3 regions of the Streptosporangium sp. NBC_01810 genome follow, and region 3 is predicted to be linked to each of the others. Evidence: predicted binding sites of a transcription regulator. Region 3 holds the regulator's gene; each other region holds the start of a gene.
What was found. Region 3 encodes HrcA, which represses chaperone genes, less so after heat shock. Its sites were predicted from a motif close to TTGGCACTCTCNNNNNGAGAGTGCCAA; they were not measured.

Region 1 (3,274 bases), 2.6 Mb from region 3:
GCGGCGTTGAGGCCCTCACCCGGGGGAAGGTTACGCACCTTCTCCACGACGACGCCGCCCTCAAGGCCGGCGTTGACGGCGATCTGCTTCAGCGGCTCCTCAAGGGCCTTCCTGACGATCGCGGCGCCGGTGGCCTCGTCACCGAAGAGCTCCAGCTTGTCGAACGCCTTGGCGCCGGCCTGCAGCAGAGCCACGCCACCGCCGGGAACGATGCCCTCCTCGACGGCCGCCTTCGCGTTGCGAACGGCGTCCTCGATGCGGTGCTTGCGCTCCTTGAGCTCGACCTCGGTCGCCGCGCCGGCCTTGATGACGGCCACGCCGCCGGCCAGCTTGGCGAGACGCTCCTGGAGCTTCTCGCGGTCGTAGTCGGAGTCGGTGTTGTCGATCTCGGCGCGGATCTGGTTGACCCGGCCGGCGATCTGCTCGGCGTCGCCGGCACCGTCGACGATGGTGGTCTCGTCCTTGGTGACGATGACCTGACGGGCACGGCCGAGCTGGTCCAGGGTGGTGGACTCCAGCTTGAGGCCGAGGTCCTCGCTGATGACCTGGGCACCGGTGAGGATGCCGATGTCGCCCAGCATGGCCTTGCGACGGTCACCGAAGCCGGGCGCCTTGACGGCGACCGAGCGGAACAGACCGCGGATCTTGTTGACGACCAGGGTGGCCAGGGCCTCGCCCTCGACATCCTCGGCGATGATCAGCAGCGGCTTGCCGGCCTGCACGACCTTGTCGAGAACCGGGAGCAGGTCCTTGTTGGCGGACACCTTGGAGTTGACGACCAGGATGTACGGGTCGTCAAGGACGGCCTCCATACGCTCCGGGTCGGTCACGAAGTACATCGAGGTGAGGCCCTTGTCGAAGCGCATGCCCTCGGTGAGCTCAAGCTCAAGGCCGAAGGTGTTGCTCTCCTCGACGGTGATGACGCCTTCCTTGCCGACCTTGTCCATCGCCTCGGCGATCATCTCGCCGATCTGCGGGTCGCCCGCGGAGATGGATGCGGTGGAGGCGATCTGCGCCTTCGTCTCCACGTCCTTGGCCAGCTTGGACAGCTCCTCCGACACGCGCTCGACGGCGGCCTCGATGCCCTTCTTCAGGGACATCGGGTTGGCGCCGGCGGCGACGTTGCGGAGACCCTCGCGTACGAGAGCCTGAGCGAGCACGGTGGCGGTGGTGGTGCCGTCACCCGCGACGTCATCGGTCTTCTTGGCGACCTCCTTGACGAGCTCGGCCCCGATCTTCTCCCACGGGTCTTCGAGCTCGATCTCCTTCGCAATGGAGACACCATCGTTGGTGATGGTGGGGGCGCCCCACTTCTTCTCCAGAACGACATTTCGGCCCTTGGGGCCGAGGGTCACCTTGACGGCGTCCGCGAGCTGGTTCATGCCACGCTCGAGACCGCGCCTGGCGTCCTCGTTAAACGCGATCATCTTGGCTGCCATACGGCTAGACCTCCCAGAGACAGGGTGGCTTGCACCGGACCGAGCCGACGCCCGCGACGGCATGTGGGCCCACGACTCCGTTCGGTGGGCCCCATCGCCTCGATCCAGGGTTGGCACTCTCTATGTGCGAGTGCCAACAATGTGTTTAGCACTCTACCCTGTCGAGTGCAAGCCACGATCCCTTGACCTGCGCCGCGCCCGAAGCGGACATCCGCTCCGGGCCACGTCAGCGCATGCTCCGCGTCATGTCGGTGTGCGTTCCGCGCAAAGCGAAGGCCCGGCCCGCCGATCGGGGAGGCGAGCCGGACCTAGGGGGTGAGGATCCAGCGGACCGCACTGTCGCGGGATCCACCGGCTCCTCCCGGCGAGTTCACGGGACGGCCGCGTCAGACCGCCCGGACGGACTCCGCCTGGGGGCCCTTCTGCCCTTGGGTGATCTCGAACTCGACCCGCTGGCCCTGCTCGAGTGCACGGTAGCCATCCATCATGATCGCGGAGTAATGGACGAACACATCCTTACCACCGTCTACCGCGATGAAGCCGTAGCCCTTGTCCGCGTTGAACCATTTGACGGTGCCCTGCGCCACTTGCGACTCCTCTTACTGGACTTAAGGACGACGCCCATTCCTCTCGCGAAGTCCTCAATCTCCGGGGCGGACTTCGCCACATCGATCGCCCTCGACCATACCTGTGGGAACCGGTAGGGCAACAGAGTCAAGCACCAAACTAGTTCTTTACAAGAGCATTTAGCGCGAGAACATAGTTTGACTATCACTATTAGTTAGTTAAAGATTACATTATCTTTCCCCCTGGCGAATACCGGCCCGCGCCACAAAGCACGACACCCGCACGCGGCCGGAGCCGGGCGGGTGTCGTGGAGAGGCGTCGCGGGCGCCCCGGGAGGGAAGCCGGGTGCGACCGGGGCGAGTCGGGCAGCGGGCTCAGCCCCCGGCGACCGCCGGGATGATGGAGACCTGGACACCGGAGGGCGTTGCCGTGTCGAGGTTGTCGACGAAACGGACGTCCTCATCTCCCACATAGACGTTGACAAAACGGCGGATCTTACCCGTTTCATCAAAAATTCGGGCGCCGATCCCCGGGAAGTCCGCGTCAAGCTTCTGAAGGACGTCGCGCAGGGTCTCACCTTCTCCGCTCACCTCGGCAGCACCGCCAGTGTAAGTCCGGAGAATCGTCGGAATCCGCACAGAAACGCTCATAATTCAGTACCTTTCACGATTTCTAGGCGATTGCCGCACGAAATGCGTCAAGAGAGGGGCGAATCACAGCGGTGGGGCGCGCCTCGGCGGCCACCGCGTCGAGGGTCTTGAGACCGTCTCCGGTGTTGAGAACCACGGTCTCCGCTTCCGGGTCGAGCCTTCCCTCCGCGACCAGCTTGCGGAGCACCCCGACGGTGACGCCTCCGGCGGTCTCGGCGAAGATGCCCTCGGTCCTGGCCAGCAGCCGGATCGCGTCGACGATCTCGGGGTCGGTGACGTCCTCGACCGCGCCGCCGGTGCGGCGGGCGATGTCCAGCACGTACGGGCCGTCGGCAGGGTTGCCGATCGCCAGCGACTTGGCGATCGTGTCCGGCTTCACCGGGCGGATCACGTCGTGGCCCGCCTTGTAGGCGGCGGAGACCGGGGAGCACCCCTCGGCCTGGGCCGCGAAGATCTTGTACGGCCTGTCCTCGACGAGGCCGAGCTCGATCAGCTCCTTGAAACCCTTATCGATCTTCGTGAGCTGTGAGCCCGATGCGACCGGCACGACGATCTGGTCGGGAACGCGCCAGCCGAGCTGCTCGGCGATCTCGTACGCCAAGGTCTTGGAGCCCTCCG
Region 2 (3,274 bases), 1.1 Mb from region 3:
GCCACCGGTGAGGATGGCGATGTCCTGCAGCATGGCCTTGCGGCGGTCACCGAAGCCCGGCGCCTTGACGGCGACGGAGGTGAAGGTGCCACGGATCTTGTTCGTGACGAGCACCGCGAGGGCCTCGCCCTCGACGTCCTCGGCGATGACCAGCAGGGCCTTCTTCGTCTGCGCGATCTTCTCTAGCAGCGGCAGGAAGTCGGCGACCGAGGCGATCTTGCCCTGGGTGATCAGGATGTAGGGGTCCTCAAGAACCGCCTCCATGCGCTCCTGGTCGGTCACCATGTAGGGCGACAGGTAGCCCTTGTCGAACTGGAGACCCTCGGTGAACTCGAGCTCCAGGCCCATGCTGTTGGACTCTTCGACGGTGATGACACCGTCCTTGCCCACCTTGTCGAACGCCTCGGCGATCAGCTCACCGATCTTGGCGTCCTGCGCGGAGATCGTCGCCACATTCGCGATCTCCTTCTTGTCCTCGACCGGGCGGGCCGACTCGATCAGCCGGTCGCTGACGGTCCTGGCCGCGATGTCGATGCCGCGCTTGAGGGAGAGCGGCTGGGCTCCGGCGGCCACGTTGCGCAGGCCCTCGCGGACCATGGCCTGGGCCAGGACGGTCGCGGTGGTGGTGCCGTCACCGGCGACGTCGTTGGTCTTGGTCGCCACTTCCTTGGCCAGCTGTGCGCCCATGTTCTCGTACGGCGCCTCCAGCTCGACCTCTCGGGCGATGGTGACACCGTCGTTGGTGATGGTCGGCGCACCGAACTTCTTGTCGATGACGACATTGCGGCCACGCGGGCCCAGCGTCACCTTGACCGCGTCCGCGAGAGCGTTCACGCCGCGCTCGAGAGCTCGGCGCGCGTCCTCCTCGAACGACAGGATCTTCGGCATGACAATCCTCTCTATAAGTACGTCGGCGCATCAAAGCCCCGGGCGCTCTCGCGACCCGGGGCTCGATACGTCATCTTTGTGAAGCGAGAACTACTTCTCGATGATGGCGAGCACGTCACGGGCGGAGAGCACGAGGTACTCCTCGCCGTTGTACTTCACCTCGGTGCCGCCGTACTTGCTGTAGAGGACCACGTCGCCCTCCTTGACGTCGAGCGGAATCCGCTTCTCGCCCTCGTCGTCCCAGTTGCCCGGACCCACCGCGAGGACCTTGCCCTCCTGCGGCTTCTCCTTGGCGGTGTCCGGGATGACCAGACCGGAAGCGGTGGTCTGCTCGGCTTCAAGCGGCTGGACCACAATGCGGTCGCCAAGCGGCTTAACGGGAACCTTGGTGGCGGTCGTCACGTCGGACCTCCCCTTCAGATTTGAATGATCTAGAAGAGGCGACCAGCGGTCTGCCGTCGCGGGTGTCAGACCTGCCTCGTCGCATGTATTTGGCACTCTCACCGGGAGAGTGCCAATACGGAACAGTATGCAAGGAGGGCTTGACAGTCAACACGAAGCGCCCTTCTGCGCTTCAGGCGAACGTCGAACCAGGTGGAAGCCCTTCGCAAAGCCCCACGGCGAAGGCGGTAGCGTCGGGTGGTGTGAATCTCGACGCATTCCGCGAACTTCTGACCCCGCGCGGCCAGGAGGCGCTGGGCGCGGCGGCCGAGGCCATCGGCGACGACCCGGTGGCGGCGGTGACAAGGTTAAGAAAGATCTACCATGCGGACCTGACCTCGGCTGCGCTCACCCAGGCCGAACTCAGGCTGCGCGCGAGGGAGAAGTTCGGCGCCGACGCCGGCCTCATGTACTTCACCCGGCCCGGTCTGGAGCAGGCCACCCGCCGCGAGGTCGCCGACCACCGGGCGCGGCGCGTCCCGGCGGGTTCACGGGTCGCCGACGTCTGCTGCGGTATCGGCGGAGACCTCCTCGCCCTGGCCAGGGCCGGCTGTGTCGTCGAGGCGGTCGACGCCGATCCGCTCACCGCCGCGATCGCGGCGGCCAACGCGGACGCCATGGGCTTCGGCGACCGGGTCTCGGTCCGCGCCGCCGACGCCTCCCTGCTGGACCCGGCCGCCTTCGACGTCCTGTTCGCCGACCCCGCACGCCGCACGGCGCGGGGCAGGACCTTCGACCCGATGGGGTACTCGCCCGCCTGGCCCGCCGTACTGGAGATGGTGGCCAGGGCCGGGGCCGCCTGCCTGAAGGTCGCCCCCGGGATCCCGTACGAGTTCGTCCCCGCCGGCGCGGAGGCCGAGTGGGTCTCCTACCGGGGCGACGTCAAGGAGGCCGTGATCTGGTGCGGCACACTGGCGGGCGAGACGGCGCGCAGGGCCACGATGCTGCCGTCGGGCGCCACGATGACGCCCGACCCCGCCCTCGGCGACCCCGGCACCGGCCCCGCGGGCCGCTACATCTACGAACCTGACGGCGCGGCGATCCGCGCCCACCTGGTCGCGGAGATCGCCGCGTCGGTCGGCGGGCACCTGCTCGACCCGCAGATCGCCTACATCACCGGCGATGTCGCGGCGCCGACGCCGTGGGCGTCGCGGTACGAGGTCCACGAGACGCTGCCGTTCTCGCTCAAGCGGCTGCGGGCGGCGCTCCGCGAGCGCGGGGCCGGCAATGTGACGATCAAGAAACGTGGCTCCGCGGTGGATGTCGACCGCCTCAGGAAAGATCTCCGGCTGCCCGGGGGTGAATCCGCGACGGTCATTCTCACCCGAATAGGCGACAGGCCATTTGCTTTCATATGCAGCCCCAGCTGACCAGCCAAAATGATTGATCATTCCAGCAAGCTGACAATTCCTATCTTTTAACCTCGCCGCCGGAAAACCTTGATCCAGAGGCTAAGGTTGCCGGTCAGGAGTTCTCTCTCGTCTCCGGTTCCATCTCGTTCATCGGCAGGACCGACCCAATCCAACCGCGCGGCTGAGCGTCGGCGAGTGAAGGAGCTCTCGGTGGATCACTCTGACCACACCCTGCTCCAGGCGGGCAGCCAGACCGCCATCTCCGACCGGATGCGCGAGCTCCTTGCCCGGGCGGCCCAGGACCATGTCTACGAGCAGCGGACCCAGGGCGCCGTGCTCGACGAGATCCGGCAGCGCCTGGAGGGCATGGAGTGGCTGCTGCGCGAGGTCAGGGAGCGCGAGATCGGCGGGCTGAACGGCACGCTCGAGTCCGTTCACGGGCGTCTGGACGACATCGCCGCCCGCCCGCCCTCCTGGGCCGAGGGCCTGGCCCAGCACGTCGAGGCGGTCCGCGACCACGTCGACGCCGTCGGCGAGCGGGTCGAGTCCTTCGGCCGCCGGGTCGACGCCGTCCGCGACCGGGTCACCCCCCT
Region 3 (3,274 bases):
GCTCCTCGCCGCGAAGCCTGGCGAGCTCCTTCAGGAGGTCCTCCTGGACCGTGTCGAGACGGGAGGGGGTCTCCACGTTCACATGGATCAGCAGGTCGCCGCGGCCGGTCTCGTTCAGGCGCTGCACGCCGCGGCCGTAGAGCGGGATCGTCTGCCCCGACTGCGTGCCGGGACGGATGTCCAGATCCTCGGCGCCATCGAGCGTCTCCATGGTCAGGATGGTGCCGAGCGCCGCCGCGGTCATCGGGATCTGCACCGTGCAGTGCAGGTCGTCGCCGCGCCGCTCGAAGATCTCGTGAGGGCGCTCGACGATCTCCAGGAACAGGTCGCCGGGCGGGCCGCCACCCGGGCCGATCTCGCCCTCGCCGGCGAGCTGGATGTGGGTGCCGTCCTCCACCCCGGCCGGGATGCGGACCTTGATGGTCCGCCGGGTGCGGACCCGGCCGTCGCCGGAGCACTCCTGGCAGGGGTGGCGGATGATCGACCCGAAGCCACCGCACTGGGGACAGGGCCGGGAGGTCATCACCTGACCGAGGAAGGAGCGGGTGACCTGGGAGACCTCGCCCCGGCCATGACACATGTCACAGGTGTCGGGGTGGGTGCCGGCGGCGGCGCCGGAGCCCGTGCAGACCTCGCAGACCACCGCGGTGTCGACGACCAGCTCGCGGGTCGTGCCGAAGCCCGACTCCCGCAGGTCGAGCTCGACCCGGATTGTGGCGTTGCGCCCGCGACGGGCGCGCGAGCGGGGGCCGCGGCCACCGCCGCCGGCCGCGCCGAAGAAGGCGTCCATGATGTCGCTGAACGGGAAGCCCGCGCCGAAGCCACCGGCCCCCGCACCACCCGAGGCGAACGGGTCGGCACCCATGTCGTACATCTGCCGCTTGCTGGAGTCGGACAGGACCTCGTAGGCCTGAGTGATCTCCTTGAAGCGCTCCTGAGTCTCAGGGTCGGGGTTGACGTCGGGATGCAGTTCGCGCGCCAGGCGTCGGTACGCCTTCTTGATCTCTTCCGCACTGGCGTCACGGCGCACCCCGAGGGTGCCGTAGTAGTCGCTCTTAGCCACTTTTCGTTGACCTCTTATGATGCAGCCAGGATCTGGCTGACGTAGCGTGCCACCGCGCGCACCGCGCCCATCGTGACCGGGTAGTCCATACGCGTCGGGCCCAGCACACCGAGCCGGGCCAGTTGCTTGTCCCCAGAACCGTATCCGGCGGCGACGATAGACGTGCCCTGGAGTCCGGTGTAGGGGTTCTCCGAGCCGATCCGCACGGTCAGCGCCGACAGGTCGGAGGTCTCACCGAGCAGTCGCATGAGCACGACCTGCTCTTCCAGAGCCTCCAGCACATCGCGGAGCCCGACGGTGAAGTCGGCTCCCGCAAGGTTGGCGGCCCCGGCAAAAACAATCTTTTCATCGTGCCTGTCCACCAGGGACTCCAGCAGCACCGACAGGATCGTGGCCGCGAGCGGCCGGTCCTCTGCGGGCAGCCGCTCAGGCAGGTCGGCGACCTTGTCGGGGACGCTGGTGAGCCCGCACCCGTCGAGGGAGGTGTTGAGCACCGCTCGCAGATGGGCCACACGCTGCTCGTCCGCGACGTCGGGCAGCTCGACGACGCGCTGCTCGACCCGGCCGGTGTTGGTGATGAGCACGAACATCAGCCGGCGCTCGTTCAGCGGCACCAGCTCGACGTGCCGGACCGTCGAATTGGTCAGCGTCGGGTACTGCACCACGGCGACCTGACGGGTGAGCTGGGCAAGCAGCCGCACCGTCCGCATGACGACGTCGTCGATGTCCACCGCACCCGCGAGAAAGCTCTCGATGGCCTTACGTTCCGCGCTCGAGAGGGGTTTCACCTGCGAGAGCCGGTCGACGAAGAGCCGGTAGCCCTTGTCCGTGGGCACCCGGCCGGCGCTGGTGTGAGGCTGGGCGATGTAGCCCTGCTCCTCCAGCACCGCCATGTCGTTGCGGATCGTCGCCGGGGACACCCCCAGACTGTGCCGATCCGCGAGGGCCTTGGAGCCCACCGGCTCGTTGGTGGACACGTAGTCCTCGACGATGGCGCGAAGCACGGCGAGCTTCCGGTCGTCGACCAACGTGGTCACCTCCCTGCCTGCGTTCAAATGGGAAACACGAGGCCTGGCACTCTGTGTTCCCGAGTGCCAAGTGTACGGCCCCCGTGCGGAAGGCGCGATAAGCAAGAGCTGCGGATGATGATGCCAAGCCTTTGGCAAGTCAACTGCTATCGCGCTTCAAGCGGCCCCCTGCACAATTCGTACATGTCCAACGATTTTGGTTCTTTTCCGGGCGACGCCCCCCGCGGCCCCGGTTACGGCTCCCCCCAGCAGCCGTATGGCCAGCAGTCCCACCAGGGCGGCCCCTCCTACGGTTACGCACCTCCCGGCTACGGCGCCCCGCAGGGACCGCCGCCCACCGGGAAGATCAAACCCGGTATCGGGTGGATCGTCGGCGTGTGGCTGCTCGCCCTGCTCAGCATCATCGTCGGCATCGGCGGCTTCGCCGGTGGCGTGCTGGGTGCGGTCAACAGCGCGGCACCGACGAAGACGTTCGCCCCCGGCGAAAACGCGACGGTCACGCTCAACCCGGCGGACAAGCCGGCCATCTACGTCTCCACCAGCGGACCCACCAACTTCGAGTGCACGCTGACGGGTGGCACCGGCACGCCCCGCCTGCAGAAGCCGACCATCCAGCAGACCGTATCGGGCTCCAACGGCGTCGTCTGGGAGATGGGCCTGCAGATCGGCGTGGACCAGGCAGGCGACTACCAGGTCACCTGTACCGCCGACCCCGCGGAGGGCACCACGTTCGGCGTGGGCCGCGAACTCGCCGCCGAATCACTGGTCGGCGGGACGGTCGCCCTGTTCGCAGTGCCCTCCGCCGGGATCCTGCTGGCCATCATCGTGACGATCGTCGTACTGGTGAAGCGGAGCAACGCCCGCAAGCGCCGGGCCGCCGCGTCGGCGGGGCAGTGGGGGCAGCCGGGACCCTACGGCAGGTGACGCCCGCGTTTGCTAGCGTCCCAGGTGATCCCTGGCGAGAGATGGTGGGCGGTCGGTGATGTACGAGCGTGATGTTCTGGCGGGAGACTGGCGGCGCCCCCGCAGGGGGAGGATTACCCAGGTGCCCGCCGAGCTCGACCTGGTCGTCGAGGACGCCGACGGCGGCTTCTGCGGTGCCGTGGTGGCCTGCGACAAGGAGGCCGTCACCCTGGAGGACCGCTTCGGCCGCCGGCGGATCTTCCCCCTGGAGCCGGCCGCG

Region 1: the regulator HrcA is predicted to act here: its motif matches at 1,550-1,576, upstream of groL (chaperonin GroEL).
Region 2: the regulator HrcA is predicted to act here: its motif matches at 1,380-1,406, upstream of groES (co-chaperone GroES).

The regions. Positions count from the first base shown of each region.
Region 1 covers NZ_CP109070.1:7,397,376-7,400,649, reverse strand. The annotation lists gene groL (chaperonin GroEL) at 1-1,439, opposite strand, end outside; gene OIE13_RS33465 (cold-shock protein) at 1,826-2,026, opposite strand; gene OIE13_RS33460 (MoaD/ThiS family protein) at 2,381-2,656, opposite strand; gene thrC (threonine synthase) at 2,679-3,274, opposite strand, start outside.
Region 2 covers NZ_CP109070.1:5,908,346-5,911,619, forward strand. The annotation lists gene groL (chaperonin GroEL) at 1-888, opposite strand, end outside; gene groES (co-chaperone GroES) at 979-1,290, opposite strand; gene OIE13_RS26050 (class I SAM-dependent methyltransferase) at 1,533-2,699, shown strand; gene OIE13_RS26055 (hypothetical protein) at 2,892-3,274, shown strand, end outside.
Region 3 covers NZ_CP109070.1:4,763,022-4,766,295, forward strand. The annotation lists gene dnaJ (molecular chaperone DnaJ) at 1-1,063, opposite strand, end outside; gene hrcA (heat-inducible transcriptional repressor HrcA) at 1,078-2,091, opposite strand; gene OIE13_RS20680 (hypothetical protein) at 2,275-3,015, shown strand; gene OIE13_RS20685 (DUF3097 domain-containing protein) at 3,074-3,274, shown strand, end outside.